DNA from 4 places in the Acidovorax sp. DW039 genome. Region 1 is predicted to be linked to each of the others. Evidence: predicted binding sites of a transcription regulator. Region 1 holds the regulator's gene; each other region holds the start of a gene.
What was found. Region 1 encodes sigma-54, which starts transcription at its own class of promoters, with help from an activator protein. Its sites were predicted from a motif close to TGGCANGNAANCTGCTTT; they were not measured.
Positions count from the first base shown of each region.

Region 2: nirB (nitrite reductase large subunit NirB) is a predicted target of sigma-54. The motif match lies at 2,040-2,057, and genes of this name have one in related genera.
Region 3: AACH87_RS16120 (circularly permuted type 2 ATP-grasp protein) is a predicted target of sigma-54. The motif match lies at 1,960-1,977, and genes of this name have one in related genera.
Region 4: adh (aldehyde dehydrogenase) is a predicted target of sigma-54. The motif match lies at 4,352-4,369, and genes of this name have one in related genera.

Region 1 covers NZ_AP029019.1:4,426,150-4,433,479, forward strand. The annotation lists gene AACH87_RS19840 (methyl-accepting chemotaxis protein) at 1-1,502, shown strand, start outside; gene AACH87_RS19845 (RNA polymerase factor sigma-54) at 1,604-3,229, opposite strand; gene lptB (LPS export ABC transporter ATP-binding protein) at 3,342-4,109, opposite strand; gene lptA (lipopolysaccharide transport periplasmic protein LptA) at 4,121-4,777, opposite strand; gene AACH87_RS19860 (thiol:disulfide interchange protein DsbA/DsbL) at 4,879-5,535, opposite strand; gene AACH87_RS19865 (SPOR domain-containing protein) at 5,632-6,312, opposite strand; gene argS (arginine--tRNA ligase) at 6,324-7,330, opposite strand, start outside.
Region 2 covers NZ_AP029019.1:2,030,832-2,038,161, forward strand. The annotation lists gene nirB (nitrite reductase large subunit NirB) at 1-1,854, opposite strand, end outside; gene AACH87_RS09070 (methyl-accepting chemotaxis protein) at 2,290-3,939, shown strand; gene AACH87_RS09075 (LacI family DNA-binding transcriptional regulator) at 3,959-4,984, opposite strand; gene AACH87_RS09080 (gluconokinase) at 5,154-5,675, shown strand; gene AACH87_RS09085 (TRAP transporter small permease subunit) at 5,741-6,214, shown strand; gene AACH87_RS09090 (TRAP transporter large permease subunit) at 6,223-7,330, shown strand, end outside.
Region 3 covers NZ_AP029019.1:3,607,633-3,614,962, forward strand. The annotation lists gene AACH87_RS16115 (alpha-E domain-containing protein) at 1-276, opposite strand, end outside; gene AACH87_RS16120 (circularly permuted type 2 ATP-grasp protein) at 478-1,935, opposite strand; gene AACH87_RS16125 (DNA internalization-related competence protein ComEC/Rec2) at 2,244-4,826, opposite strand; gene AACH87_RS16130 (RidA family protein) at 4,969-5,427, shown strand; gene AACH87_RS16135 (methyl-accepting chemotaxis protein) at 5,495-7,051, opposite strand.
Region 4 covers NZ_AP029019.1:4,706,840-4,714,169, forward strand. The annotation lists gene ompR (two-component system response regulator OmpR) at 1-602, shown strand, start outside; gene AACH87_RS21095 (ATP-binding protein) at 599-1,987, shown strand; gene AACH87_RS21100 (sigma-54-dependent Fis family transcriptional regulator) at 2,058-4,133, opposite strand; gene adh (aldehyde dehydrogenase) at 4,440-5,963, shown strand; gene yiaY (L-threonine dehydrogenase) at 6,091-7,245, shown strand; gene AACH87_RS21115 (DUF779 domain-containing protein) at 7,258-7,330, shown strand, end outside.

The sequences.
Region 1 (7,330 bases):
CATCGCGCCCCTGGTACAAGCAGGCCGTGCAAACAGGTGGCCCGGCACTGACACCCGCTTATGTGGACGCAAGCACCGGCAAGCTGACCATCAGCTTTGTCGAGCCCGTAGGGCCGCAGGGGCAGCCCACGGCGGTGATCGGCAGCGACATGCACCTGGACACGGTGACCCGCATGGTCAACGGCATTCGCCCCATTGCGCAGAGCTTTGCGTTTTTGCTGGACGGCGAAGGAAACATCCTGGCCCATCCCAAGGCCGATCTGGCCCTCAAGCCTGCCAATTCGATTACCCCGCAGCTGGACATGGCATTGCTGCGCAAACTGGCCGAGGATGGCCAGCGCAGCGAATTGGCCATCGACGGCACCCAGCAACTGGTGTATGCCGCCAAAGTAGAGGGTTCGCCCTGGATTCTGGCCATTGCCATTGACCGCGCCCAGGCCACTGCCGCCGTGCGCGACCTGCTGCAGGTGGCCACCATCATTACGGTGCTGTGTATTGCTCTGGCTGTGGCGCTGCTGTCCGTGGCGGTGAGCCGCCAGTTGCGCCGCCTGGCAGAGGTGCGCGACGCTTTGACCGACATTGCCTCGGGTGAAGGCGATCTGACCCGGCGACTGGACACCCAGGGCAGCGATGAGCTGGCGCAAATCGCGCAGGCCTTCAACGACTTCGTCAACAAGATTGCCGTGGTGCTGGTGCGTATCCGCGAAGCTTCTGAGTCGGTCAAACTGGCCACCAGCGAAATCGCCAGCGGCAATCAGGATCTGTCCTCACGCACCGAGCAGCAGGCCTCATCCCTGGAGGAAACCGCCGCCGCCATGGAGGAGCTGACGGCCACGGTGCAGCAGAACGCCGAGAACGCCCGGCAGGCCAATCAACTGGCGTCTGAAGCATCGCAGGTGGCCAGCCACGGTGGCACGGTGGTGGGCCAGGTGGTGCAGACCATGGGCGGCATCGAAAGCTCGGCACGCAAGATTGTGGACATCATCGGCGTCATCGATTCCATCGCCTTCCAGACCAACATCCTGGCGCTGAACGCCGCCGTGGAGGCCGCCCGCGCTGGCGAGCAAGGCCGGGGCTTTGCGGTGGTGGCGGCAGAAGTGCGCACCCTGGCACAACGCAGTGCAACAGCGGCCAAGGAAATCAAGGCGCTGATTGATGACTCGGTCAGCCAAGTAAACGCTGGCAGCCAGCTGGTGCAGAACGCGGGGGCCACCATGGAGAAGGTGGTGGAGAGCGTGCGCAGAGTGACCTCCATCGTGAGCGAGATCAGCAATGCCAGCCAGGAGCAAAGCACCGGCATTGCTGAGATTGGCACCGCGGTGAGCCACATGGACCAGGGCACACAACAGAATGCCGCACTGGTGGAGGAGGCCACGGCCGCCGCCCAAGCACTGCAGCAGCAAGCGGCACAGTTGGCGGAAATTGTGGCGGGGTTCAAGCTAGACCACGGGGGCCATGCATCCCTGCCCCCGGCATCCAAGCCGATGGCGCGCCTGCGCTAAAGGGCATTTCGGCATTTCTGGCCCCACACAACGAGTGGGGCTGGGTGCGCCATCTGATGGACGGGACGTGGGGCAGGCTGCGCCCCATCTCCCCGCCTGCGCTACAGCGCCTTGCGCAAATTGGCAGGCGCGATCTTGAGCGCCTCGCGGTACTTGGCCACCGTGCGGCGTGCGCACTCGATGCCCTGCTCCTTGAGCATCTCGGCCAGTTGGCTGTCTGACAGCGGTTTGGCGGGATTCTCTGCCGAGACAAACTGCTTGATGAGCGCGCGCACCGCCGTGCTGGATGCGTTGCCTCCGGTCTCGGTGCCCAGGCCTGAACCAAAGAAGTACTTCAGCTCGTAGGTGCCAATCGGGGTCGCCATGTATTTGGCCGTGGTCACGCGGCTGATGGTGGATTCGTGCAGCCCCAGTTCGTCCGCAATGTCACGCAGCACCAGCGGGCGCATGGCCAGCTCACCGTGGGTGAAGAAGTTCTTCTGCCGCTCGACGATGGCACGCGAGACGCGCAAGATGGTGTCAAAGCGCTGCTGGATGTTCTTGATGAACCAGCGCGCCTCTTGCAGGCGCTGCTGCAGCCCCTGGTGACCCTCGCCCCCCTTGTGGCCCCGCAGAGCCCCCGCATACACATCGTGCACGCGCAGGCGCGGCATGACGTCGGGGTTGAGGCTGACGATGAAGTTGTGCTGGCCACTGTTGCCGTTGGCACGCCCCGCCTTGCGCACGATGACATCGGGAATGATGATGTTGCGCTCCACGTCCGTGAAGCGGCGGCCCGGGCGCGGCTCCAGGCGGGCGATGAGCGCCATGGCGGCACGGGTCCGCTCCTCGCCAGCGCTTCCGCCCTCGCTGCAGGCCTGGGTGAGGCGCTTGATGTCGCGGCGGGCCAGCATCTCCAGAGGCTGCTGGCAAATGCGCAGCGCCGTCTGGATGACAGGCTCGGGCACATCGCTGACACCATTTGCTGCCAGCGCGCTCAGCTGCAAGGTCAGGCATTCCGCCAGATTGCGCGCCCCGACGCCCACCGGCTCCAGTGTCTGCAGCAGACGCAGCCCCACGGTAAAGCGGTGCACCAGCTCTTCGATCTGCTCCAGGTCATCCGGACCAGCCAGGGTGATGGCAAGCTCTTCCAGAGACTCTTCCAGGTAGCCGTCGTCGTTCAGCGATTCGATGAGGAAGCGCAATGCAGCACTGTCCACCTCAGACAGGCGCAGCGCCAGCGCCTGGCGGTGGAGATAGGCCGTGAGGGATTCCTGAGAGCGCGCCAGCTCGGTCGCGTCGGCCTCATCCCCTTCGGTGTCGTTGCGGGTGCGCGCGGGGGCGTCTCCACCCCACTCGCTGTCGTTGGGGGCCATGTCCACCGAGCCGTCTCCGCCCCAGTCGGGCTCTTCGGCACCGCTGCTGGCGTAGTCGGCGTCTGGCGCGGACTCAGAACCCGTATCCAAAGTGGCTTCGGCGCCTGTGGATGAAGCGCTGGCAGCTCCTGAATAAATAGCATCATCCGCGCTGTAGTCATCCGCCTGGGGCGGCGCATCGGCCTGCTCCAGGCCAAACTCCTCACGCGGAGCCTCGTCGGTATTGCGTTCAAGGAAGGGGTTCTCGTCGAGCATCTGCTCGACTTCCTGCCCCAGCTCCAGCGTGGACAGCTGCAGCAGGCGGATGGACTGCTGCAGTTGCGGCGTCAGCGCCAGATGCTGCGAGACACGCAGTGACAGGCCGGGCTTCAAGCAGCACCTCCTGCAGCGGGGCCGCGAGCCATACCGATGGCAAAACCACCACCTCGTACCCGCAGAACCGCCCTCGTCTTCAAGCCCATGTCGGCAGTCTCATGTAACGCCATCACATGCGGAAGTGTTCGCCCAGGTACACCCGGCGCACTTCAGCGTTGTCCACAATCTCCGAGGGTGTGCCCTGTGCCAGCACGCGCCCATCACTGATGATGAAGGCGTGGTCGCAGATACCCAGCGTTTCGCGCACGTTGTGGTCGGTGATCAGCACACCGATTCCCCGCGCCTTGAGAAAGCCGATGATGCGCTGGATCTCGATCACGGCAATGGGGTCGATACCCGCAAAGGGCTCGTCCAGCAGAATGAAACGCGGCTGCGTGGCCAGCGCACGGGCAATTTCCACCCGGCGGCGCTCACCACCCGACAGCGCCAATGCAGGTGAGGCGCGGAGATGGTCTACCCGCAGCTCTTGCAGCAGGGAGGTCAGCTGATCCTCAATGGCTGCCTTGGACAAGGGTGCACCACGCTCGTCACGCTGCAGCTCCAGAACGGCGCGCACGTTTTCTTCCACCGAGAGTTTGCGGAAGATGGAGGCTTCCTGCGGCAGGTACGACAGGCCAAGACGGGAGCGACGGTGAATCGGCATGTGGGCCACAGACTGGCCGTCAATGCGGATGTCTCCGGCATCGCTGCGCACCAGGCCTACGATCATGTAGAACGAAGTGGTCTTGCCAGCGCCGTTGGGGCCCAGCAGGCCCACCACCTCGCCTTTTTGCACGACAAGCGACACATCCTTGACCACCTTGCGGCTGCCGTAGGACTTGGCGAGATGAGAGACCTCCAGCCGACTGGAAGGCTGCCCCTGAGAGGGGGCATTCACAGAGGAATCACTCACTGGCTGCCACCACCCAAAGAATTGCTGGGGCGTAGCGCAGGCCCGGATGCGGGCGCTGCTGGAGCGGGGGCAGATGCGCCCGAAGCAGGCTCCTTGGGTGCAAGCACCGCACGCACCCGGCCGCCGCTGGCAGGGGCCTCTGCGCTGCCAGAAGGCACCGCGCGCTTTTGCCCATCCACCGTGAACACGTCGGTGAGGTTGTTGTAGACGATGATCGCTCCGGAAATTTCGTCACTGAGCGCTCCACCCCGATAGCGGCGCAACTCGGCCCGGGTGATGAAGCGCACGTTGTCGGTACGCCCGTCGTACTCGATCACTTCGCCCTCGCCTTCGATGTACTCCTCGGGCGCGCCGGGCAGGGTGTCGCGCTTTTGGCGGAAGAAGGCGCGCTTGCCCGCTTCGGCAGTGACCACGCCCGACTGGTAACCATCGGCGTCCTGCCGCACATCCAGCCGTGCACCACGCAGCACGATGGAGCCCTTGGTCATCACCACACGGCCGGTGAACACGCTGGTCTGTTTGACTTCATCATGCCGCAGCGCATCGGCCTCGATGTTCATGGGCTTGGCGCGGTCTGCTTTTTCAGCCTGTGCAGCGCCCATGGCGCACGTCAAGGCTGCAAGCACGAAGAGGGAGGTAATGCGATGTTTCATGAGGGCACGAATCTTGCAATCATTGTAGCCATGCATTGGCCCAGAAACGAAAAAGCCCGCTTGCGCGGGCTTGGCTGTGTCTGAGTTATGTCAGAAGGGGCTTAACCCTTGCGAACGGTGCTCACCAAGTACTCCACCACCTGCAGCACGGTCTGCATGTTGCCCGCCATAGTACCGTCGGTGTAATAGCGGCCAGCAACACCCATGGAGGGCACGCCTTCCACACCAAAATCGTTTTGCAACTGCGCGGCACGCCGGGCTTGGTTGCCGGCGTTGAAGGAGTTGTACACCTCCTTGAACTTCGCCACATCCACGCCTTGCTTGCCGATCCACTCAAAAATTTCGTCGTCCTTGGCCAGCTTCTGCTTCTCGACATGGATGGCGCGGAACACCTTGGCATGCAGGTCGGGCAACTTGCCCATACCTTCTAGGGCGTAATAAAGCTTTTGCTGGGGCACGAAGCTGGCATTGAAGGCCACAGGCACCCGGCGAATCACCAGATCCTTGGGGGCAGCCTTGATCCAGCTCTCCAAGGTCGGCTCAAACGCATTGCAGTGAGGGCAGCTGTACCAGAAGAACTCGATCACTTCGATCTTGCCTGCTGGCACATCGGTCGCGACGGGCTTGGAAAGCTTTTGGTAGTCCTTGCCTTCCTTGAACTGGCGCACCTGGGCTTGTGCAGGCAGCGCCAGAGGCAACGTGACCGCGGATGCGGCCACAGCAGTGGCGGCGGACATTGAAAACTCGCGACGTTTCATGAAAAGAACACTCCTTATCTGGTCTTGGGGGTGTGAGCGAAGGCGGGTCAAAAAGTTCAGATCACCCGAGGGCAAAGCAGTCAGTGCGTCCGCAGATCAGCGCTGGACACGCACGAGCGCCGACTCCACGCCGGTGTCATCCAGCTTGTCTTTCAGCGCTGCAGCATCATCACGCTTGGCAAACGGGCCCACGCGCACGCGGAAGACGGGGCGACCGTTTTGTTCGCGCTCACTCACGCGCGCCTCCCAGCCCATCATGGCCAGCTTGGCGCGCTGGGCGTCCGCATCGGCCTGAGTCCTGAAGGCACCTGCCTGCACAAAATAGTCATACGGGTCAGCACTGCCCGACTCTGCCGCCTTCGCCTTGGCCAGATCCCCCAGAGGATCAGCACTGGCCGAAGGCTTGCCAGTTTCCGGTTTGCTGGCCGCCACCTTGGGGGCAGAAGCAGCAGCGGCCTTGGGGTCCGCAGGCGTTGCTGCCGCAGTGGCAGGCGTAGAAGGCTGAACGACCGCACCGGACTGGGTTGGTGCCGACGCTGCCGAGGCAGCCGCAACAGGCGGCTTGGCAGACTTGCCCCGCAGCGGGGAGTTAGGGTCCCAGTCTTTGTTCTTCTGGGCTTCCGCGGCATCCTGGTCTGCCCCTCGTGCCCCGCCCTTGTTCAGGAAAGGCACGGGCACCTTGGTGACGTAGACCGCCACAGCCAGCGCCGCGCCCAGGCCCACGATGACCCCCAAAATAAAGCCCAGGATGGTTCCGCCCCGCTGATGGTTCTTCATAGTTTTCTCGTTCACATTCTGGCTGGGGCCGACACACCCAGCACCGCCAAGCCATTGTGCAATACCTGCGCGGTGGCAGCGACCAGGGCCAGACGGGCCTTCTTCACGACTTCATCGTCCACCAGGATGCGCTCGGCATCGTAGTAGCTGTGATAGGCCGAGGCCAGGTCACGCAGGTAGAAAGTCACGTCATGCGGAGCCTCGCCCAGCGTGGCGGCCGTCAGCATCTCGGGGTACTTGGCCAGTTGCAGCATGAGCGCCTGGGCCTGAGGGCCTTCCAGCGCCGACAGGTCAACATCCTTGAGCGAAGCCACATCACTCCCACCCGCCTCTTGCCAGGCACGCAGCACTGACTGGATGCGCGCATGGGCGTACTGCACGTAGTACACCGGGTTGTCGTTGTTCTGGGCGACCGCCAGATCCACATCGAAGGTGTATTCGGTGTCAGGCTTGCGGCTGAGCAGGAAGAAGCGCACGGCGTCCTTGCTCGTCCACTCGATCAGGTCACGCAGCGTGACGTAGCTGCCTGCGCGCTTGCTGATCTTGACCTCTTCGCCGCCGCGCACCACGCGCACCATGGTGTGCAGCACGTAGTCGGGGTAGCCCTGCGGAATACCGACATCGGCCGCCTGCAGGCCGGCGCGCACGCGGGCGATGGTGCCGTGGTGGTCTGTGCCCTGGATGTTGACGACCTTGGTGAAGCCGCGCTCCCACTTGGCGATGTGGTAAGCCACATCGGGCACGAAGTAGGTGTACGTACCGTCCTGCTTGCGCATGACGCGGTCCTTGTCGTCTCCATAGTCCGTGCTCTTGAGCCACAGCGCGCCATCCTGCTCGTACGTCTTGCCGTTGGCCACGAGCTTGTTCACCGTGGCTTCGACGCGGCCGCTGGTGTAGAGGCTGGACTCGAGGTAGTACTGGTCAAAGTGGAGATTGAAGGCCTGCAAATCCTTGTCTTGCTCGTTGCGCAGGTAGGCCACGGCAAACTGGCGGATGTTGTCGTAGTCCTCCACATCGC
Region 2 (7,330 bases), 2.4 Mb from region 1:
TTTCTTCACGCCCAGCAGGTCAATGCGCTGGCCACCTGTGACCTTGACGGTGGGAATCTTGTACTTGTCTACCGCATCGGCAATGCGGCGCAGCTCGTCGGCCGTGGTCTCACCTCCCCACATGCGCGGGATCACGCTGTAGGTGCCATCCTTCTGGATATTGGCGTGGCTGCGCTCGTTGATGGCGCGGCTTTGCGGGTCGTCCTTCGCGTCCTTGGGCCAGGTGCTGATGAGGTAGTAGTTGACGGCGGGGCGGCAGCTGGCGCAGCCGTTGGGCGTCTTCCATTCCATAAACTTGAACACATCGCCAATGCTCAGCAGCTTGTTGGCCCGGATCGCATCGCGCACTGCCTGGTGGCCGTGGTCAGTGCAGCCGCACAGGGCCTTGGTCTTGGGCGTGGCGCTGTAGTCGCCACCGGCGGTGAACATGATGATCTGCTCGACCAGCCCCGTGCACGAGCCGCACGATGCACTGGCCTTGGTGTGCTTGCGTACTTCATCCAGCGTGAACAGGCCTTTGTCCTTGATGGCCTTGCAGATGGCGCCCTTGGTCACGCCGTTGCAGCCGCACACCTCGTCGCTGTCGGCCATGGCGGCAGCCTTGTTGTGGCCCTGGTGGCCCACATCGCCAATGTTGCTTTCGCCAAACATCAGCTTGTCGCGGATGTCGCCCACACTGCGGCCGTCGCGCAGCAGCTTGAAGTACCAGCTGCCATCCACCGTGTCGCCATACAAGCAGGCACCCACTAGCTTGTCGTCCTTGATGACTAGCTTTTTGTACACCCCGCCAAAGGGGTCGCTCATCACAATCTCTTCGGTGCCTTCGCCGCCCTGGAAGTCGCCTGCTGAGAACAGGTCGATGCCCGTGACCTTGAGCTTGGTGGACGTGAGTGAGCCCTGATACCGGCCAATGCCGTACTCCGCCAAGTGGTTGGCCAGCACCTTGCCCTGTTCAAACAGCGGGGCCACCAGGCCGTAGGCAATGCCCCGGTGTGCGGCACATTCGCCCACGGCGTAGATGCGGGCGTCGGTGGTGGTTTGCAGCGTGTCGCTCACCACAATGCCGCGGTTCACATGCAGGCGCATTTTTTCTGCCAGCGCGGTGTTGGGGCGGATGCCCACGGCCATCACCACCAGGTCGGCGGGCACCTCGGTGCCGTCCTTGAACTTGACGGCGCTCACGCGGCCCTCGGCGTTGCCCACCAGCTCCTGGGTCTGCGCTTTCATCAGGAACTGCATGCCGCGCTCTTGCAGCGACTTTTGCAGCATCTTGCCGGCCACATCGTCCAGCTGGCGCTCCATCAACCAGTCGCCCACATGCACCACAGTGACCTGCATGCCGCGCTTCATCAGGCCGTTGGCGGCCTCCAGTCCCAGCAGGCCGCCGCCGATGACAACGGCATGCTTGTAGGTGGCTGCTGCGTCAATCATGGCCTGTGTGTCTGCAATGTCGCGATAGGCGAGAACGCCTTGCAGGTCTTTGCCGGGGATGGGCAGGATGAACGGGTTGGAGCCCGTGGCCATGATGAGGCGGTCGTATTCCGCGGTCACCACCTCTCCATCCTTGCGGGTGGCGGTGACCACGCGGCGCATCCGGTCTACATTGGTCACCGTGAAGCCTGCATGCAGCCGGATGTGGTTGTCGGTGTACCACTGCCAGTCGTTCAGGATGATCTCGTCCAGCGTCTGTTCACCTGCCAGCACGGGCGACAGCAGGATGCGGTTGTAGTTGGGGTGCGGCTCTGCGCCAAAGACGGTGATGTCGTAGAGGTCTGGCGCAATCTTGAGCAGCTCTTCGAGCGTGCGCACTCCGGCCATGCCGTTTCCCACCATCACCAGTTGGGGCTTCTTCATCGTCCGTGCTCCGTCAAGGTGGCGTTGCCGCAGTTGCGCTGGCAAAGCCAGAAAACAAAAAAGGCGTCCGCACGATGCCGCTTCGAATCATCGAAGCCACATGTGGGGACGCCTTCGTCCTCGCAATGCCAGAGTGCGCCGTTGCACGCTGACGTTGCGCAGCCTTTGGGGCTGTGGAAGCCACCTATGCAAATGCCATGCCAGAAAAATGCACCCGTGTGGGGCGCTTCAGGTGTCTGTCCAGGGTGAGCGCTATATGGGCGACTTTGACAACACAACGGCGGAAATTTCGTTGCGTTCCGCACAAATAGCCATTTCGGTAACGATTGTTTTCAACTATGCTGAACGTGCGATAACTCTGTTACAGAGCCTGTCGACTCTGTGCGGAGTGCTCGGCCCTCGCTTGATTGCGAGGTTCTTTTCAGGAGCGACGTCATGCGTGTCAACTTGCCCGTTGTGCCCCAGGAGTATCCGTTTCCGCCTGGTGAGACTTTGGTGTCCACCACCGACCTGAAAGGGCGCATCCTCTACTGCAACCCCATGTTTGTAGAGGTGAGCGGATACGCGAAAGAAGAGCTTTTGGGTCAGCCCCACAACATGATCCGCCACCCCGAAATGCCGGAGGAGGCCTTTCGGGACATGTGGGAGACGATTGAAAAGGGCCTGCCCTGGTCCGCCCCCGTCAAAAACCGACGCAAGAACGGCACCTTCTACTGGGTCATGGCCAATGTCACCCCGCTGATGGAGGGTGACCGGCCTGTGGGCTACATGTCGGTGCGCACCGAGGCCACCCGCGAGCAGATTCAGCAGGCCGAGCAGCTCTACCAGACCATGCGCGCTGAAAAAGAAGCAGGTGCGCTGGTGCACCGTTTGCGTGCAGGGCAGATCATCAAGAACACGTTCTGGGGCCGCATGGTGGGCCTGCTGCGCATGGGCGCACTGCCCAAAATAGTGCTCAGCGTGCTGCTGGTGGTGCTGGCGGCCTGGGGTGCTGCAACGGTGGGCGGGCACAGCTTTACCTGGGGCTCCACCCTGGCCTGGCTGGGGGTGCTTGCACTGGCGGTGGGTTCAGCCACGTACCTGCACAGCCTCACGGTGGCTCCGCTCAACCAGATGCTGGTGTGGGCCAATCGCATGGCGGCCGGTGACTTGACGCAGAAGATCACCGTGACGCGCAACGACACTGCAGGGGATTTGCAAAAAGCCCTGTCGCAACTGAACGTGAACTTGCTCTCCATCGTGCGTGATGCGAGGCGAGAGGCGGAGAGCATGCAGCTCTCCACCGGGGAGATTGCGCAAGGCAATCACGATCTTTCAGCACGCACAGAGTCCCAGGCCAGTAACCTGGAGGAGACAGCCGCCTCCATGGAGCAGATCACCGGCACGGTGCGCCAGACGGCAGAGTCGTCACGCCGCGCAACCGAGTTGGCCTCGCAGGCTGCCACGGTGGCAGAAAACAGCAGCAATGCTGTCAATGGCGTGGCAGAAACCATGAAGCAGATCCAGGCCGCCTCTGGCCGTATCAGCGAGATCACCCAGCTGATCGACAGCATCGCTTTCCAGACCAACATCCTCGCCTTGAATGCCGCCGTTGAGGCCGCCCGTGCGGGCGAGCAGGGCAGGGGATTTGCCGTCGTGGCATCGGAAGTGCGCAGCCTGTCGCACCGCACGCTGTCTGCAGCCAAGGAGATTCGTGAGCTGATCGATGACTCGGCCAACAAGGTGCAAGAGGGCAACGCCAAGACCGATACCGCGCAGAAAACCATGGCCCAGTCGCTGGAGCTGGTGCGCCGAGTCAGCTCGCTGATGGGGGAAATCAACGGCGCTTCCACCGAGCAGCTCAGTGGCATATCGCAAGTGAACGCTGCGGTCGCGCAACTGGACACCATCACCCAGCAAAACGCCGCGTTGGTGGAGGAAAACGCTGCCTCTGCCATGGCATTGCAAGGTCAGGCTCAGTCGGTGACTGAGGCGGTTCAGGTGTTCCGAATCGATGCAACAACCTCCGCAGGGCAGGCGGATGCGGTCGCGCTGCGCAGGTCCATGAAGGCAGCTTCCTCCCAGCGTGCACTGGCCGCGGCCTGAGGCCGCTCATCGCTTCAGATCAGGTGCTGGCCCGCACGGTCAGTTCAAACCCCACATCGATGGAGTTGGTCGCTGGTACTTGGCCTTGCATCAATGCCAGCAGCATGCGTGCTCCGGCTTCTCCCATGGCAGAGCGGGGTGTGCGCACAGTGGTCAGCGGGGGCACCATCTGGTCGCTGCCCGCCAGGTCGTTGAAGCCAGCAATGGCCACGCGCTCAGGTACCGCTATCCCAAGCCTTTGTGCTGCCAGCAGCCCGCCTTGGGCCAAATCGTCGTTGCAGAAAAAAATCGCATCCACCTGGGGGCGGGTGCGCATGATTTCCTCCAGCAGCGCAGCGCCCAGGCGAATGGATGAGGGCTCGGGGCTGAGCACTTCCAGCCTTGCGTCGTACAGACCCGCTTTGCGCAGGGTGCGTCGGTAACCCTCCGCCCGTTGCAGGGTTCGGGGGTCAAGCTGTGCTGCAGCAAAGGCAATGTGGCGATAGCCACGTTCCAGCAAATGTTCTGCCATGGCCGCTCCGGCTTCCTGCTGTGAGAAGCCCGCGCAGTACACGCCAGCGGCGCCGGTCACTTCCATCAGATGAACGCAGGGCACGCCACTGGCAGCAATCATCTGGCGCGCATTTTCCGTGCGGTCAAACCCCGTGACGAGCAAGCCTGCGGGCCGGTGTGCCAGGTAGGTGCGCAGCAGCTGTTCCTCTTCCATGGGGTCGTAGTGAGTGACACCGATGAGCGCCTGGTAGCCCAGCGGGAAGAGCACTTGGTGCACGGCGTCGAGCACATCTACAAACAGGGCGTTGGACAGCAGCGGCACCAGCACGGGCACCTGCACACTGCGCTGCGATGCCAGGGCCCGGGCAGCCGGGTCGGGTACGTAGCCCAGTTGCTGCACTGCGGCTTTCACGCGCTCCACCAGTTCCTGGGCAACGCCGCGCTCGCCGCGCAGTGCGCGGGAGGCGGTAATGGGGCTCACCCCGGCAGCCTTGGCCACTTCATTGAGGGTGATGCGGCCGCTGGAGCGTCGTTTTGTCTCGGTCTTGATCAAGGGTTTTCCCTCGGTAATTTTTGTGGTTGTGTCGTTAGGATAGCGCTGTCCAAACGGCTGGACAAGTCAACTCACCGTATTTTTGCATCTTTCTGCTTTAGTGGAGAGTGTGCTGCACACCCCTGAGCGCGTGTGCTTTTTTTGAGCTGTGATGGATAGCGCTACCAATATGTCTTCAAACCAACGTCCGGTGTTCCTTGTGGTGATGGGGGTCGCAGGCTGCGGCAAATCCAGCCTCGGGCAAGCCGTGGCTACTGCCCTGGCTTTGCCTCTCATCGAGGGGGATGACCACCATAGTGCGGACAGCCGCACCAAGATGAGCCAAGGCATCGCCCTCACAGATGCAGATCGGGAGGGTTGGCTGACCACCCTGGGCGATTTGCTCCAGTCCCACCCCCAGGGTGCAGTGCTGACCTGCTCCGCACTCAAAAAGGTCTATCGCGACCGGCTTCGCAATGCATGCCCGGCTTTGCGATTTGCCTTCTTGCGCATTGAGAAGTCGCAAGCCGAGATGCGTGTGAAGGCGCGGGCGCAAACCCACTTCTTCTCGGCAGCCCTGGTAGACAGCCAGTTCGCCACCCTGGAGCTACCGGTGGGTGAGCCGGGTGTGCTGGCTCTGGATGCCGCATTGCCCCTTGCTGCATTGCAGGAGCAGACCTGCGCCTGGATCAGCGCCAAGGAGATTGCATGAGCACTACTTCATCACCATCGACTTCTCCCTCGCCCGGGGCAGAGCACGCGCCTCCGCCCACGCCCATGGCCCGCATCACCGGCGTGCTCATGGCCGGGTGTCTCGGCGTGATGGCCGTTTCTGTTTTTACCAATGTGGTCTTGCGCTACGGTTTTGGCAGTGGTCTGCCAGCGAGCGAAGAGCTTTCACGCCTCTTGTTCGTGTGGATGGTTTTTATTGGCGCTGCAGCTGCTTACCCCACGGGTGAGCACATGGCGTTCACCAGCCTGGCGGGGTTGCTGGTGCGCAGGCCCTGGGCGTTTGCTTCGCTCACGGCCGTGATTCGTCTGCTGGTGATTGCGGCCAGTTGCATGCTGGGCTGGGGCGCTTGGCAGCAGGTGGTGGTCGGCATGGAGAGCCGCTCGGTGGTGCTGGGTTACCCGGCCGCGCTGCTGCCCCTGCCTGCTTTGCTGTGTGCTGCGGCCATTGGTGTGATGGCTTTATGGGAACTGATCCTGCGCAAGCCGCTGGATCTGGGCCACGGTGCGGAGGTGGAGTGATGTGGGGTATGACGCCTGAAGCAATGGCCTTTGTGGTCTTTTCGGTAGGCATGCTGGTGCTGATGGGCACAGGCATGAACATGGGGTTGGCCCTGGTGCTCACGGGCGCGGGCATGGCCTGGGTGCTGGATTTCTGGGATACCCAACTGCTGGCCCAGAACCTGGTGGCAGGGGTGGACAGCTTTCCTCTGCTGGCCGTGCCTTTCTTCATCCTTGCGGGCGAGTTGATGAATTCGGGTGGCATCAGCCGCCGCATTATCGACATGGCGCAGGCCTGGGTGGGTCACATCCGGGGCGGTCTGGGGTATGTGGCCATTGGCGCTGCGGTGCTCATGGCCAGCATGAGTGGATCGGCCCTGGCCGATACGGCTGCGCTGGCCACCATCTTGCTGCCCATGATGCGCCAGCAGGGCTACCCCATGAACACCTCGGCGGGGCTGATTGCCTCGGGCGGCATCATTGCGCCCATCATTCCTCCGTCCATGCCGTTTGTGATCTATGGGGTGACGACCAACACCTCCATCTCGGCGCTGTTTGTGTCTGGCATCGTTCCTGGGCTGATGATGGGCGTGGGGCTGATCTTTGCCTGGCGCTGGGTGCTGCGTGATCTGGAGCTTCCCCAAGGCCAGCCACTTCCGATGAAAGAGCGCTTGCGTGCCACCGCGCGTGCGTTCTGGGCCATGCTCATGCCGCTCATCATCATTGGTGGCATGAAGTCGGGCATGTTCACCCCGACCGAGGCCGCCGTGGTCGCTGCCTTCTATGCCCTGGCGGTCGCGCTGTTCGTGCACCGCGAGATGAAGCTGGCAGACATCCACGGCGTGCTGGTGCGTGCGGCCAAGACCACCTCCATCGTGATGTTCCTGTGCGCAGGGGCCCAGGTGGCCAGCTACATGATCACGCTGGCTGACCTACCCAATGTGCTCACCAACTGGCTGGGACCGCTGGTGCAAAGCCCGCGTTTGCTGATGGCTGTGATGATGATCGTGCTGGTGCTGATCGGCACGGCGCTGGACCTCACGCCCACCATCCTCATCTTTGCGCCGGTGATGTTGCCCATAGCCGTGAAGGCGGGCATCGACCCCGTGTACTTTGGCCTCATGTTCGTGCTCAACG
Region 3 (7,330 bases), 820 kb from region 1:
CGCTGCGCGCAGGCACGAGACGATGGACGATGGGTTGTACCCATCACGCACCATGAAGTCCAGCACGCTGGCTGGCGTCACTTCGCCGTACTTGGCCGTGTAGGCCGGGATGAGTTCGCTGATGGACAGCAGCCCTTCCCAGCCTTCCTGGGCAGCCTCCGCAGCCTGTGGCAACAACGATGTCTCGTAGCTCACGCTCAGCATGCGGGCGGTGTTCTCTGCCCTCTCTGTGTAGCGGGACATCCAGAACAAATGGTCAGCAGTGCGGCTCAGCATGCGGCCTCCTTGGTCAAACAGGGCAGAGAACCCCGCGCGTGCTGCGCACGCCCGCAGTGTTGTGTTGAAAGCCCGCCTGCGGCAGGCTTTTCTGCCCTCTCTGTGTAGCGAGACATCCAGAACAAATGGTCAGCAGTGCGGCTCAGCATGCGGCCTCCTTGGTCAAACAGGGCAAGTCAGTGAAAGGGCTACGGCTCAACATCATTCAGCCCCTCCATTTCCAAGAACCCAGGTATCTTTAGTGCCGCCGCCCTGCGATGAGTTGACGACCAGCGAGCCTTCTTGCAGGGCTACGCGGGTAAGGCCACCAGCCACCATCTGCACTTCCTTGCCGCTGAGCACAAAGGGGCGCAGATCAATGTGGCGGGGTGCGATGCCGCTGTCCACAAACGTCGGGCAGCTGGACAGGCTCAACGTGGGCTGGGCAATGTAGCCAGCAGGGTTGGCCAGCAAGGCACGGCGGAAGTCTTCGATCTCGGCCTGCGTGGCAGCCGGGCCGATCAGCATACCGTAGCCACCGGCTCCATGCACCTCCTTGACCACCAGGTCCTTCAGGTTCGCCAGCACGTACTGCAAGTCGTCGTGCTTGCGGCACATCCAGGTCGGCACGTTCTTGAGGATGGGCTCCTGACCGAGGTAGAAGCGGATCATCTCGGGCACGTAGGGGTACACCGACTTGTCGTCCGCCACGCCCGTGCCCACAGCGTTGCAGATGGCCACATGGCCTGCACGGTAGGCCTCCATCAACCCATGGCAGCCCAGTGTGGAGTTGGGGCGGAACACCTGCGGGTCCAGGAAGTCGTCGTCCACCCGGCGGTAGATCACGTCCACCCGCTGCAGGCCACGTGTGGTGCGCATGTAGACGAACTTGTCCTTGACCACCAGGTCTTGTCCTTCGACCAGCTCCACACCCATCTGCTGGGCCAGGAAGGCATGCTCGAAGTAGGCGCTGTTGTACATGCCAGGCGTGAGCACCACCACCGTCGGCTCGTCGGCCGTGGCAGGGGCGCTGCCACGCAGGGTTTCGAGCAGCATGTCGGGGTAGTGGGCCACGGGGGCCACCTTGTGCAGGCTGAACAGTTCCGGGAAGAGCCGCATCATCATCTTGCGGTTTTCCAGCATGTAACTCACGCCGCTGGGCACACGCAGGTTGTCTTCCAGCACGTAGTACTCGCCCTTGCCCTGTGCATCGGGGGCGCGCACGATGTCGATACCGGCAATGTGGGCGTAGATGTTCTGGGGGACCTGCACGCCCGCCATCTCGGGTCGGTATTGGGCGTTGTCCACGATGAGGTCTTTGGGCACCACACCGGCACGGATGATGTCCTGCCCGTGGTACACGTCGTGGATGAAGCGGTTGAGTGCTGTGACCCGCTGCACCAGCCCCTGCTGCATGCTGCTCCATTCGTGCGCCGGGATGATGCGGGGGATGAGGTCGAACGGAATGAGCCGCTCGTTGCCTGCACCGCCTTCATCCTTGGCGCCGTACACGGCAAAGGTGATGCCTACGCGCCGGAAGATCATTTCGGCTTCGGCCCTGCGGGCCTGCATCACGTCAGAGGGCTGCTGGGATAACCACTGCGCATAGCGCCGGTAGTGTTCTCGCACGTCACTGCCTGCATAAGGAAGCGTGGCGTACATCTCGTCAAATTTCTGCATGAACTGGCCTCCTGTGCAGTCAGGATAGCAAGTTGTGCGCCCACATCCGGGCAGATCAGCGGTGGACCCGCACAAACCCTGATATGGCTCGAAATCTTGCGCAAACCAGCACCGCCGCGCCTGACATTCCGCAGCGCATTCAACGCCTTCACCGTTGCAAGTATTTGCTTACACGGCATGCCTTGTTGAGTCTGGCGTCGGGCTTTGCCAACTCAAAAAGCGCGGGACTTAAATTGAACCGTGCATCTGGCAAACGCCACAAAACCCTCGCCCAGAGTCGAGAGTCCACCGACGAAACACCCAGCGCATCACTCAGGCACCCGGTGCTGCCAGTAACGGCGGCCCGTGTCGCGCTCACAGGCAACAGCGTCGGGCTGGGAGGACGCCCACTGGGCCGCCCCACAGTGCGTGGACTGCACCACCTGCACATCACGCTGGCGATAGCGCTGCAGCACCTCGGGAGCCGGATGCCCAAAGCGGTTGCGGTAACCCGCCTGCACCAAAGCGGTGCGGGGCGCCACCGCATCCAGAAACGCCGCACTGGACGAGGTTTTGCTGCCGTGGTGGGGCACGAGCAGCCCATCGGCCCGCAGTGGGGCCGAGCGGGCCAGCAAGGCCTGCTCCTGCTCCGCCTCAATGTCACCCACCAGCAGGGCCACCACCGGATCGTCCCGGTGGTCGGGCCCCTCGCTAACCACTTTCCCATCTGCCGCGCCCACAGCCGCGCTAGCGCCAGGCTGGGTAGCCACGCGCAGCACGCAACTCAAGGCATTGGCGCGCGGCGCGCGGTCCGTTTCGGCTTCCAGCGGATGGAGCACTTCGAAACTCACGCCATCCCATACCCAACTCTGGCCCGCTTGGCAGGGGGTGGCAGGGCGCAGCGCCTGCAGGGCATGCTCCGCCTCAATGGAGCCCGTCAGCGCCGCAGATGGTTGCTGCGCCAGCACCGCGGCAGCACCGCCCGTGTGGTCTGCGTCGCGGTGGCTGAGCATCAGCACATCCACCTTTTCGCCCAAGGCACGCAGCAGTGGCACCAGCACCCGGTGCCCGGCGTCACTCTCGCGGCTGAATCGCGGCCCTGCGTCGTAAAGCAAAGTGTGATGAGCCGTGCGCACCAGCACAGCGTTGCCCTGGCCAATGTCCGGGGCGAGCAATTCAAACTGCCCTGGCACGGGCCGGGGCGGCTGCCAGCACAGCAAGGGCACCACCAGTGGCACCGCCCACAGACGCAGCGCCCAAGGCAGCCGCATGGCCAGCAGGCAGCCGCCCAGCAACCCCAAAACGCCAGCCCACCATGGCGCTGCAGGCAGGAACCACACCGCCCAAGACCAGCCCGCCAGCCACTGCAACAAAGCGGCAAGCGGCTGCAAGGCCCACGCAGCCAGAGACCACAGCGGGGCGAAGAACACGCCCGCCAGGGCCAGTGGCGTCACCACCAGCGTCACCCACGGAATCGCCACCGCATTGGCTGCAAAACCCACTAGCGACACTTGGCCAAACAGCACCAGCCCCAGCGGCGTCAGCGCCAGCGTGACCACCCACTGTTCCCGGAGCAAGGCATAAAAATGGCCTCTAGCGCCCGTCTTTTGAGCGGAGCCAGCTACAAAATCAGTAGCAAACAGCACACCCACCGCAACAAAGCTCAACCAGAACCCCGCCTGCCACAGCGCCCACGGGTCGGCAGCCACCACCGCCGCACAGGCCAGCAGCCAGATATGCGGCCAGGGCCAACGCCGCCCGCTGATGCGCAAGGCCGCCACCACCGCCAGCATCAGCACTGTGCGCTGGGCGGGCACGCCCCACCCACTGAACAGCGCATAGGCCCCGGCCAGCAGCACACCACAGACCAGGGCCGCCGCAGGTGCGGGCACTGCCAGGCACAGACGCGATGAGCGACGCCACAACGCCCCCACACCCGCTGCAGCCAGCCACGCAAACAGGGTGATGTGCAGCCCCGAAATGCTCATCAAATGCGCAACGCCGGTGGCGCGGAAGATGTCCCAGTCGGCCCGGTCAATGGCGCGCTGGTCGCCGGTGACCAGTGCCGCCACCACACCGGCAGCGCGGGTGGCTGCAGCATCGTCGGCACCAGCGGCACCAAGGGCCAGACGCTGCACGATGGCATCGCGCACCGATTGGCGCAGTTGCTCTACCGGGCGGCTCCAGGTGGCTGCCAGCCGCTCAGGGGGCGCATCCCGCGGGCCCGCGCGCACATAGCCCACCGCCTGCACGCCCTGCTCCCACAGCCACAGCTCGTAATCAAAACCATGCGGGTTACGCAAGCCATGCGGTGCCTTCAGTCGCACGGTCATGCGCCAGCGCTCGCCCGCCCGCAGATCAGGGGGCACGCGCTGCAGGTCTGCCACGCCAGCGGTATCCCGCCAAGCACCACCGTACCAGGAGACCTCGATCACCGTTGGCAACACGACCGCCCGGCCATTCCATTCGGCAGATTCCACTTCCAGCCGCAAGCGCGTGCCCAGCTCGCTGCGCTGGGGCATGGCAGCCACTATGGCCGTCACGCGCACATCCTGGCCCTCCAGCTCAGGTGCCAGGGCCTGGGCCGCAAAACTGGTGGCCCGCCACCCACACACGCCAAACCCTGCCACAGCCCCCAGCAGTAAAACCGCCACGGCACGGGCCCCGAGCATGCGCCGCGACCTGAGCCACCGGGGCAGCGCCCAGCCCGCCATCAGCGCGGCCAAAGCCATCAGCACGTATGCAACCTGCGACCACAGGGCAGACTGCCAAAGCTGCAGCGCAGTGCCTGCCACCCAGCCCAGCAAACCTGCTGGCACCTGCCACAAGGAGCCCGAAGCCTCGGCCAGCTCCGGCTCCGCAACCGGCGCGGCCGCGTGAGGGGGCTTATTAGGAGGGCTTATGGCAAACATGGGCTGATGCTAATGCGAGCCGCAGGCAGCCTGGGCCGTGCCAGCGGCTGCCCGGCTGTGTAACACTTGGCGCCGCACATCCGGCGGTGCGCCTGCGCTGCCGGTTTCACAACCCATCCGCAACCCATCTGGAAGACCGACCATGAGCGTTTACGACAAGCTGAAAGAACTCAACATCACCCTGCCCCCCGTGGCCGTGCCTGCCGCAGCCTACGTGCCCTACGTGCAGACGGGCAACCTGGTGTTTCTGAGCGGCCACATCGCCCGCAAGGACGGCAAACCCTGGGCCGCCCAGTTCGGCAAGAACATCACCACCGAAGAAGGCAAGCTGGCAGCCCGCGCTGTTGCCATCGACCTGCTGGGCACGCTGGAAGTGGCTACCGGCAATGACCTGAACCGCATCAAGCGCATCGTCAAGGTGATGAGCCTGGTGAACTCGACAGGCGACTTCACCGAGCAGCATCTGGTGACCAATGGCGCCAGCGAACTGCTGGGCCAGGTGTTTGGCGACAAGGGCGTGCACGCCCGCAGCGCCTTTGGCGTGGCACAGATTCCCATGGGTGCCTGCGTGGAGATTGAGCTGATTGCCGAGCTGGCCTGATCGCTCTATGCAGCCTGTATAGGCTGCTCTACCCCCTTTTCAGCGATCCATGCGAAGGGGGCGCATGTCAGGCGGCGAGCTTGAAGCGCTCCACCATCTGCGTCAAGCGCGCGGCCTGCTCGTTGAGGGACTGGGCTGCCGCAGCAGACTCCTCCGACAAGCTGGCGTTTTGCTGCACCGAACTCTCCAGCTCCAGCGTGTCGCTGTTGACCTTGCCAATCAGATCAAGCTGGTTTTGCGAATCGCGGGCAATGGACTCGATGAGCTGTGCCACCCGCTCCACCGCGTCACGGATCGAGGCCGTGGCATCGCCCGTTTCGCGCACTTCCTGCACTCCGGCAGAGACATGCTCCAGCGAGTTGTGAATCAACCCCTTGATCTCCCTGGCAGCCTCTGCACTGCGCTGGGCCAGGTTGCGGACCTCGCTGGCCACCACAGCAAAACCCCGCCCCTGTTCACCGGCCCGGGCCGCCTCCACCGCGGCGTTGAGGGCCAGGATGTTGGTCTGAAAAGCAATGCTGTCGATCAGCCCGATGATGTCGCCGATCTTGCGCGAGGCCTGCTCAATGTCCTGCATCGTGGACATCGCCTGATTCACCTTCTGTTCGCCAGCGCGCGAAGCCTGCCGTGCCTGGTCAGCCAGGGCATTGGCATCTCTGGCGGACTGGCTGTTGTGCCGCACCGAATCCGAAAGACCGTCCACCACGGACTGTGTGCGCTGCAAGGTGGCCGCAGTGCTTTCGGCCCGGTTGCTCAGGTTCAGGCTGCCCTCGCTGATTTCGGTGCAGGTCTGGTAGATGGCATGGGCCGCATCAGACACACCGCCCACCAGCTGGTGCAGATTGCTGCGCATGTGTTCCTGGGCGCGCAACAGGCCGCCAATTTCATCGTTGCGCTGCACCACAACGGCGGTCGACAGATCATGCCGCGCCATGCTGTTGGCCGCCTGCACAGCCCCCGCCAGGCCTGACACCACGTCCCGCGTCAAACGCCACCCCATGGCGGCGGCAAGCACCAGAGCCAGTGCTGCCCCCAGGCTGAGCATCCACCGGGCCGAGGACACCATCGCGCCTGCGGCGCCTGCAGCCTGGTTGACTTGCTGGTCATCCCAGGCCCCCAGCGCACGCACGCCAGACCGCCAGTCATTGAGCCGCTGCTGCCACTTGGCGTTGTCGGCCGAAAAACTCAACCGCACCATGAGCGCAGCAGCCCCTTCGCCACTGTCGCCCGCCTCTTTGCGTCCCATGGAGACAATCTCCAAACTGCCCAGAGCCGCAGCACGTGCTGTGCGATTGAGCTCCAGCCCCTCAGCCTCTGCCGTCAAAGACTGGGCCACATCGCTGTATTCCATGTACTTCTTGCCAGAAGCCTCGATCAGCCGCAGGCTGTCGGCCAACTTGTCTGAGGGTGTCGATTGCAAACCGGGCAGCATGCGGGCCACCGTTTCCATCTCACGCTCCATGCTGCGAATGGCCTGACTGCGCTGGGCGCCCGTGCCCGCCACCTGCACCAGGGTGTCGCCCAACACACCAATACGATGCAAGGCCAAGGCCGTGAGCCCCACCAGAATGGCAAGCACCAGCCCGAAACTCAAGACCATCCGATGGGTCAACGACGCGGGCATCAAAGAAACGTTGAAAGACAAGTGGCTCACCTTTTCTGAAGACAGTCTTCAGAGACTAGCAGCGCCACTCATCACACATCTCATGGTTTATCCGTAGAAGGCCACAGAGGGAAAACACCCTCTGTACACCAGCAATCAGAGACCTCTTCTCTTCCATCCTTGAGCACCTGGGCGCGCTCGCGGCTTTCCAGCCACCGGATCAGAGATCAGATGTGCGACAACAACTTATCAAGCCAGCACGGGGTATTGAGTGGGATCAGACCCGTCTGACGGCACGCG
Region 4 (7,330 bases), 280 kb from region 1:
AGCGCTTTGACGTGCTGGTGCTCGACGTGATGATGCCGGGCGAAGACGGGCTTTCGATCTGCCGGCGCCTGCGGGCGCAGGGCGAGACCATTCCCATCCTGATGCTCACTGCCCGCGGCGACCCGGTGGACCGCATCGTGGGCCTGGAGATGGGCGCGGACGACTACCTGCCCAAGCCCTTCAACCCGCGTGAGCTGCTGGCCCGCATCCAGGCCATGGTGCGCCGCCAGCGCATGCTGGGCGCGCACACCGGGCCGCAGGGTGTGCACGAGCGAATCGCGTTTGGCGACTTTGTGCTGCTGCCCACCGAGCGGCGGCTGGAGAAGGCGGGGGCGGACATTCCCCTCACCACGGGTGAATTCGCACTGCTGCTGGCGCTGGCGCAAAACCCGCAGCGCCCGCTGGGCCGCGACCGGCTCATGGCCCTGGCCTATGGCCCCGACCACACCGCCACCGACCGCAGCATTGACGTGCAGATCATGCGACTGCGCAAGCTCATCGAGGCCGACCCGGCCCAGCCGCGCCACATCCGCACCGTGTGGGGTGTGGGCTATGTGTTTGTGCCTGACGGCGCGGCGCCCGCCAGCGAGGGCAAGCCATGAACGCCTCCACTCCCGCACTCGCACCCGCACCCCATTCCATTGCGCATGCTCCGCGTGGGCTGTGGCCCCGCAGCCTGCTGGGCCGCAACCTGCTGCTCATGGCCGTGCTCATCGTGCTGGGCCAGCTGGTGGCAGCGGTGCTGGTGCGGCAGATGATCTTCCAGCCCCGCGTGGTGCAGGTGGCCGATGGCGTAGCACGCAATGTGGCCGCCATCCGCGCCGGGCTGCAAGTGCTGCCACCGGCGCAGCGGCAGGCGTTTGTGCAGGCCTTCAACGACCAGGCCGCGCAGACACAGGCCCACGCACGGGCCGCCGCACCGGGCACCTGGCGTGCCGTGCTCTCGCCCATGGAGCGGCAGTTTGTGCGCGCCGTAACGCAGCGGCTGGATGAGGCACAAGGCACGCGCCCCGCCCCGTCGGCAGAGCCTGTCTGGCGGCGCGACAGCAGCGGCGTGCTGTCGCTGCGCGTGGTGCATGAAGGCACGGAATACTGGCTCAACCTGCCCAGCGTGTTCCCCACACGCGAATTCACTGGCGCCTGGCTCATGGCCACGCTGGCCAGCATGGTGCTGGCGTTGGTGGGCGCGTGGTGGCTGCAGCGCCACCTCAACCAGCCGCTGCAGCGCGTGGTGCAGGCCGCGCAGCGCCTGGCCCGGGGCCAGCCGCCCGAGCCCCTGCCCGAGGACGGCCCTACCGAGATCGCCACCGTGGCCCGCAGCTTCAACCACATGGCCCACAGCCTGGCCCAGGCCGACCAGGAGCGGGCGCTGATGCTCGCTGGCGTATCGCACGACCTGCGCACGCCCCTGACCAAGCTGCGCCTCGCGGTGGAAATTGCCGGGCCGCAGATCGAGCCAGACCTGTCCACACGCATGGTGCGCAGCATGGACGAGATGGACGCCATCCTCGGCCAGTTCTTGCACTTTGCCCGCATGCAAGAGGCCGAGCCCCCGCAGCCCGCCGCGCTGGACGACCTGGCCCACGCAATAGCCCAAGCGCAGGCCGACCATGGCCGCAGCGTGGCGCTGGAGCTGGGCGCGCCGCCCTCCACACCCGTGCAGGCCCAAGCCCTGCGCCGCGCGGTGGACAACTTGGTAGAGAACGCTTGGCGCCACGGTGCGGCACCCGTGGTGCTGCGCACGGGCCAAGGGGCAGATGGGGTGTGGATCGAAGTGCAAGACCACGGCCCCGGCGTGCCCGCCACCGAGCTGGAACGCATACGCCAGCCCTTTGCCCGCGGCGAGGCCGCCCGCAGTGGCCGCCCCGGCGCGGGGTTGGGCCTGGCGATCGCCGACCGCGTGGCGCGTGCCCACGGGGGACGCCTGGAGCTGCACAGCGCACCGGGCCAGGGCCTGCGGGCCAAGCTGGTGCTGCCTGCACATTGAAAAGTTTGAGCCCAATTAGCCTGCAGCGCTCATCCATCAAGCGCAAGCAGCTATCGTATTGGTAGCAAATTCAGGCTTTTTGAGCCGCCAGCTTGCGGTACAGCGTTTGCCGGCTGATGCCCAGCGTGCGGGCGGCCTGCGACAGGTTGCCGCCTGCGGCCTGCACTGCCTGGTCGATGGCGGCGCGGGAGAGTTGCTGCAGGTTGAGGGGGACCATTGCCCCGGCACCAGCCACGGAACCCGAGACCGCTGCAGCAGCGCGGCGGGTAGGCGCGTCCGCCCGCTCAGCGCCCATGTCCACCTCTGGCGGCATGGCAGATCCGACCTGTGCGGCCTGCAGCGCCTGTAGCGCGTGTTGCAAGTCGTCTGGCAGGTGGCTCCAGGTGATGGTGTCCTCGCCCTCGGCCAGCAGGGCGCAGGCGGTGCGCAGGGCGCTGGCGTACTGGCGCAGGTTGCCGGGCCAGGCGTAGGCGGCGAGCGGGGCAATCAGTTCGGGGGCCAGTTGCGCGGGCTGGGGCAGGGCCTGCTCGGCGGCCAGGTCGGCCAGCAGGCGCTCGGTCAGGGGCAGAAAGTCGCTGCGCTCGCGCAGGGCGGGCAGGTGCACCGTCAGGCCGTTCAAGCGGTAGTACAGGTCTTGCCGAAACCGGCCCTGCTCTGCCGCCTGCATGAGCTGGCAGTGCGTGGCGCTGACCAGGGCAAAGTCCACCGGCACGGCCTGGCTGCCGCCCACGGGGGTCACGCTGCGCTCTTGCAGCACCCGCAGCAGGCGGGTTTGCAGGGCCAGGGGCATGTCGCCAATTTCGTCCAGAAACAGCGTGCCGCCATGCGCCTCGCGCAGGCGGCCGGGGCTGCCCTGTTTGCGTGCGCCGGTGAAGGCCCCGGGCACATAGCCAAACAGCTCGGCCTCGATCAGGTTCTCAGGGATGGCGGCGCAGTTGATGGCCACAAAAGGCCCAGCGTGTCGGGGGCCGCTGGCGTGCAAGGCCCGCGCAAACACTTCCTTGCCCACGCCTGATTCGCCCTGGATGAGCACCGCAATGGGCTTGCCCGCCACGCGCCGGGCCTTGTCGGCAGCGGCGCGCCAGCGGGCGTCGCCCGTGTCCAGCCGCGCCAGGGCGTCGGCAAGGGATGGTGTTGCATCGGCCACCGGCTGGGCCTGCAAACGCGCAGGGCCTGCCGGGCTGGTACCCGGCCACAGCGCAGCATCCACCTGCACCAGAGCAAACAGCAGGCTGCCGCCGCGCTCGCGCAAAGGCAGGGGCTGCTGGGGGCGGCGGCGGTGGTGTGAGAGCAGGTCGTCCAGCCGCGCATCCAGCACTTGGGCCAGCGGTGTGGCCCCCACATCGGCACTGCGCAGGCCCAGCTGGGCCAGGGCGGCGCGGTTGGCCCCCACGATCCAGCCATCGGGCGAGACGGCCAGCACGCCTTCGGCCACGCTGCCGATGCCTTCGGGGTCGCGGTGCAGGTGCAGCCGGATGTGGCGCTTGCAGGTGGCCACCAGCAGGCGGTTTTCGATCATGCGGGCGGCGGTGCTGACCAGGCCCAGCGTGTGGGCGTGTCCCGCGCGGCAGTCGCCCGAGATGTCGAGAATGCCCAGCAGCTCGCCTGTGGCCGACAGGATGGGCGAGGCGGCGCAGGTGAGAAAGCTGTTGCGTTCCAGAAAATGCTCGCCGCCGTGCACCTCGATGGCCATGCCTTCGGCCAGCGCGGTGCCGATGGCGTTGGTGCCGCGGTGGGCTTCGTGCCACGACGCGCCCCGGGTCAGCGCCACGCGCTCGGCCTTGCTCACAAACTGCGGGTCGCCCAGCGTGTGCATGAGCATGCCGTGCCGGTCGGCCAGCACCACCACGCTCTGGCTGTGGCGCACCTGCTCAAAAAGGTATTCCATGACCGGGCGGGAGTGGGCCAGCAGCTCAGGGTTGCTGGCCAGCACCTGCCGCAGGGTGCCGCTGCTGGGGTGCTCTACCGGCTGCGCCCGCCCCGTAGGGGCCAGGCCAGCGGCCATGCTGCGAGCCCAGGAGCGGGCCAGGCGCTCATCCACCAGGCCGCTGGGGCACTGGCCGGATTCGATCAGGTGCTGGCGGGCCTGTCGCAGGGCCACCGTCGGATGGGTAGGTCGCACGCGCTTGTCTCCGTGCAGGGTCATGGTGCCCCGCTTGGCGACCAGTATGAGGGGCCGAAGGCCCCGCCGCAAGGGCGTTGGCGCAAACCCCGTGAAACCGTGCGCAGGTGTTCCATTGTGTGACAGGTGTCGCTGTACAGAACACACGGGCAGATGCCAGGCGTGACAGCGGACAGGAGATGCGCCACCCCACAACCCAATGAAATCAAGCACTTACCCATCGCAGTGGGCTGCCGCTGCGCTGGCACGGCTCTTGATTAGGGGCTGCCATCGGGTCCGCACGCTACGGCGGCGCAGGCCCGGTGCCCACAACAACGTTCGGAGACAAACATGACCGTGTACGCAGCCCCCGGCGCCGCTGGCGCCAAGATCGTCTACAAGCCCCGTTACAACAACTTCATCGGCGGCCAGTTCGTGGCCCCGGTCAAGGGCCAGTACTTTGATGTGATCTCGCCCGTCAACGGCAAGGTCTACACCCAGGCCGCCCGCTCCACCGCCGAAGACATTGAGCTGGCGCTGGACGCCGCACACGCCGCGGCCGACAAGTGGGGCAAGACGGATGCCGCCACCCGCGCCAACATCCTGCTCAAAATTGCCGACCGCATCGAGCAGAACCTGGAACTGCTGGCCTACGCCGAGACGGTGGACAACGGCAAGGCCATCCGCGAGACGCTGAACGCCGACATCCCGCTCACCGTCGATCACTTCCGCTACTTTGCAGGCTGTGTGCGGGCGCAAGAGGGCGGCATCAGCGAGATTGACGAGAACACCATGGCGTACCACATCCACGAGCCGCTGGGCGTGGTGGGTCAGATCATTCCGTGGAACTTCCCCATCCTGATGGCGGCGTGGAAGCTGGCGCCGGCCCTGGGCGCAGGCAATTGCGTGGTGCTCAAACCCGCAGAGAGCACGCCGATTTCCATCCTCATTCTGGCCGAACTGATTGCCGACCTGCTGCCGCCCGGTGTGCTCAACATCGTCAACGGCTTTGGGCGCGAGGCAGGCATGCCGCTGGCCACCAGCAAGCGCATTGCCAAAATCGCCTTCACCGGCTCCACCAGCACCGGTCGCGTGATTGCACAGGCCGCTGCCAACAACCTCATCCCCGCCACGCTGGAGCTGGGTGGCAAGAGCCCCAACATCTTCTTTGCCGATGTGATGGACAAAGACGATGCGTTCCTGGACAAGGCCATTGAAGGCCTGGTGCTGTTTGCGTTCAACCAGGGCGAGGTGTGCACCTGCCCATCGCGCGCGCTGATCCAGGAAAGCATTTACGACCGTTTCATGGAACGGGTGCTCAAGCGCGTGGCCGCCATCAAGCACCAGAACCCGCTCGATACCGACAGCATGATGGGCGCGCAGGCCAGCAAGGAGCAGCTCACCAAGATCCTGAGCTACCTGGACCTGGGCAAGCAGGAAGGCGCTGAAGTGCTGACCGGCGGCGGCCAGGCCCACCTGGGCGGTGACCTGGAAGGCGGCTATTACGTGCAGCCCACGCTGTTCAAGGGCCACAACAAGATGCGCATCTTCCAGGAAGAAATCTTCGGCCCCGTGCTGGCCGTGACCACCTTCAAGGACGAAGCCGAGGCTCTGCAGATCGCCAACGACACGCTGTACGGCCTGGGTGCCGGTGTGTGGAGCCGCAATGGCAACGTTGCCTACCGCATGGGCCGCGCCATCAAGGCTGGCCGCGTGTGGACCAACTGCTACCACGCCTACCCTGCCCACGCAGCGTTTGGCGGCTACAAGGAATCGGGCATTGGCCGCGAGACGCACAAGATGATGCTGGACCACTACCAGCAGACCAAGAACCTGCTGGTCAGCTACAGCGAGAACAAGCTGGGCTTCTTTTGACGGGCATCAAGGGTTGAGGCGGCCTGGCCGCTTCACCGCGTCCTGACGGGCGTACGATTTTTGGCGAAGCGGCCCGCTGCAGGCCCTGCAGCCCAGGCCGTCGTTTGATCCATCAAGGAGGTTCACGATGAGCAGTACGTTTTTCATGCCCAGTGTCAACATCATGGGTGCAGGCTGCCTGCAGGAGGCCATGGCAGCGCTGAAGGGCCACGGGTTTCGCAAGGCCCTGATCGTGACGGATGCGGTGCTTAGCAAGCTGGGCGTGGCAGCGCGCATCCAGGCCCAGTTGGCCGAGCAGCAGATTGCATCGGTGGTGTTTGATGGCACCCAGCCCAACCCCACCGTAGGCAATGTGCGCGCCGGGCTGGCGCAGCTCAAGGCCGAGCAGTGCGACTTTGTGATCTCGCTGGGTGGCGGGTCGCCCCACGACTGCGCCAAGGGCATTGCCCTGTGCGCCACCAACGGCGGCGAGATTGCCGACTACGAGGGGGTGGACCGCTCGGCCAAGCCGCAGCTGCCCCTGGTGGCCATCAACACCACCGCAGGCACGGCCAGCGAGATGACGCGTTTTTGCATCATCACCGACGAAACGCGCCACATCAAGATGGCCATCGTGGACCGCAACGTCACGCCCATCCTGTCCGTCAACGACCCCGAACTGATGCTGGCCAAGCCCAAGGGCCTGACCGCCGCCACCGGCATGGATGCGCTGACACACGCGGTGGAGGCGTATGTGTCCACCGCCGCCACCCCCATTACCGATGCCTGCGCGCTGAAGGCGGTGGAGCTGATTGCCCGCCACCTGCGCACCGCCGTGAACCATGGCGACGACCTGAACGCCCGCGAGCAGATGGCGTATGCGCAGTTCCTCGCAGGCATGGCGTTCAACAACGCATCGCTGGGCTACGTGCATGCCATGGCGCACCAGCTGGGCGGCTTTTATGACCTGCCCCATGGCGTGTGCAATGCGCTGCTGCTGCCGCATGTGGAGGCGTTCAACGTGCCCACATCCGCCGCACGCCTGCGCGATGTGGCCCATGCGATGGGTGTGAACGTGGCGGGGCTGGACGCCGAGGCCGGTGCACAGGCGTGCCTGGCCGCCATCCGCCAGCTGGCGCTGGACATTGGCATTCCCAAGTGCCTGAGCGATCTGGGCGTAAAGGAATCCGACATTCCGCTGCTGGCCACCAATGCACTCAAGGATGCCTGCGGCCTGACCAACCCGCGCCGCGCCACGCAGGCCGACATTGAAGGCATCTTCCGCGGGGCCATGACGGCCTGACGCCCGAAGGCCATGGACACCGCCGTGCTCCCCCAGGGCTCCGCGCCCTTGCCACCCCCACGGGTGGTGGCTACACCTGCGGCGC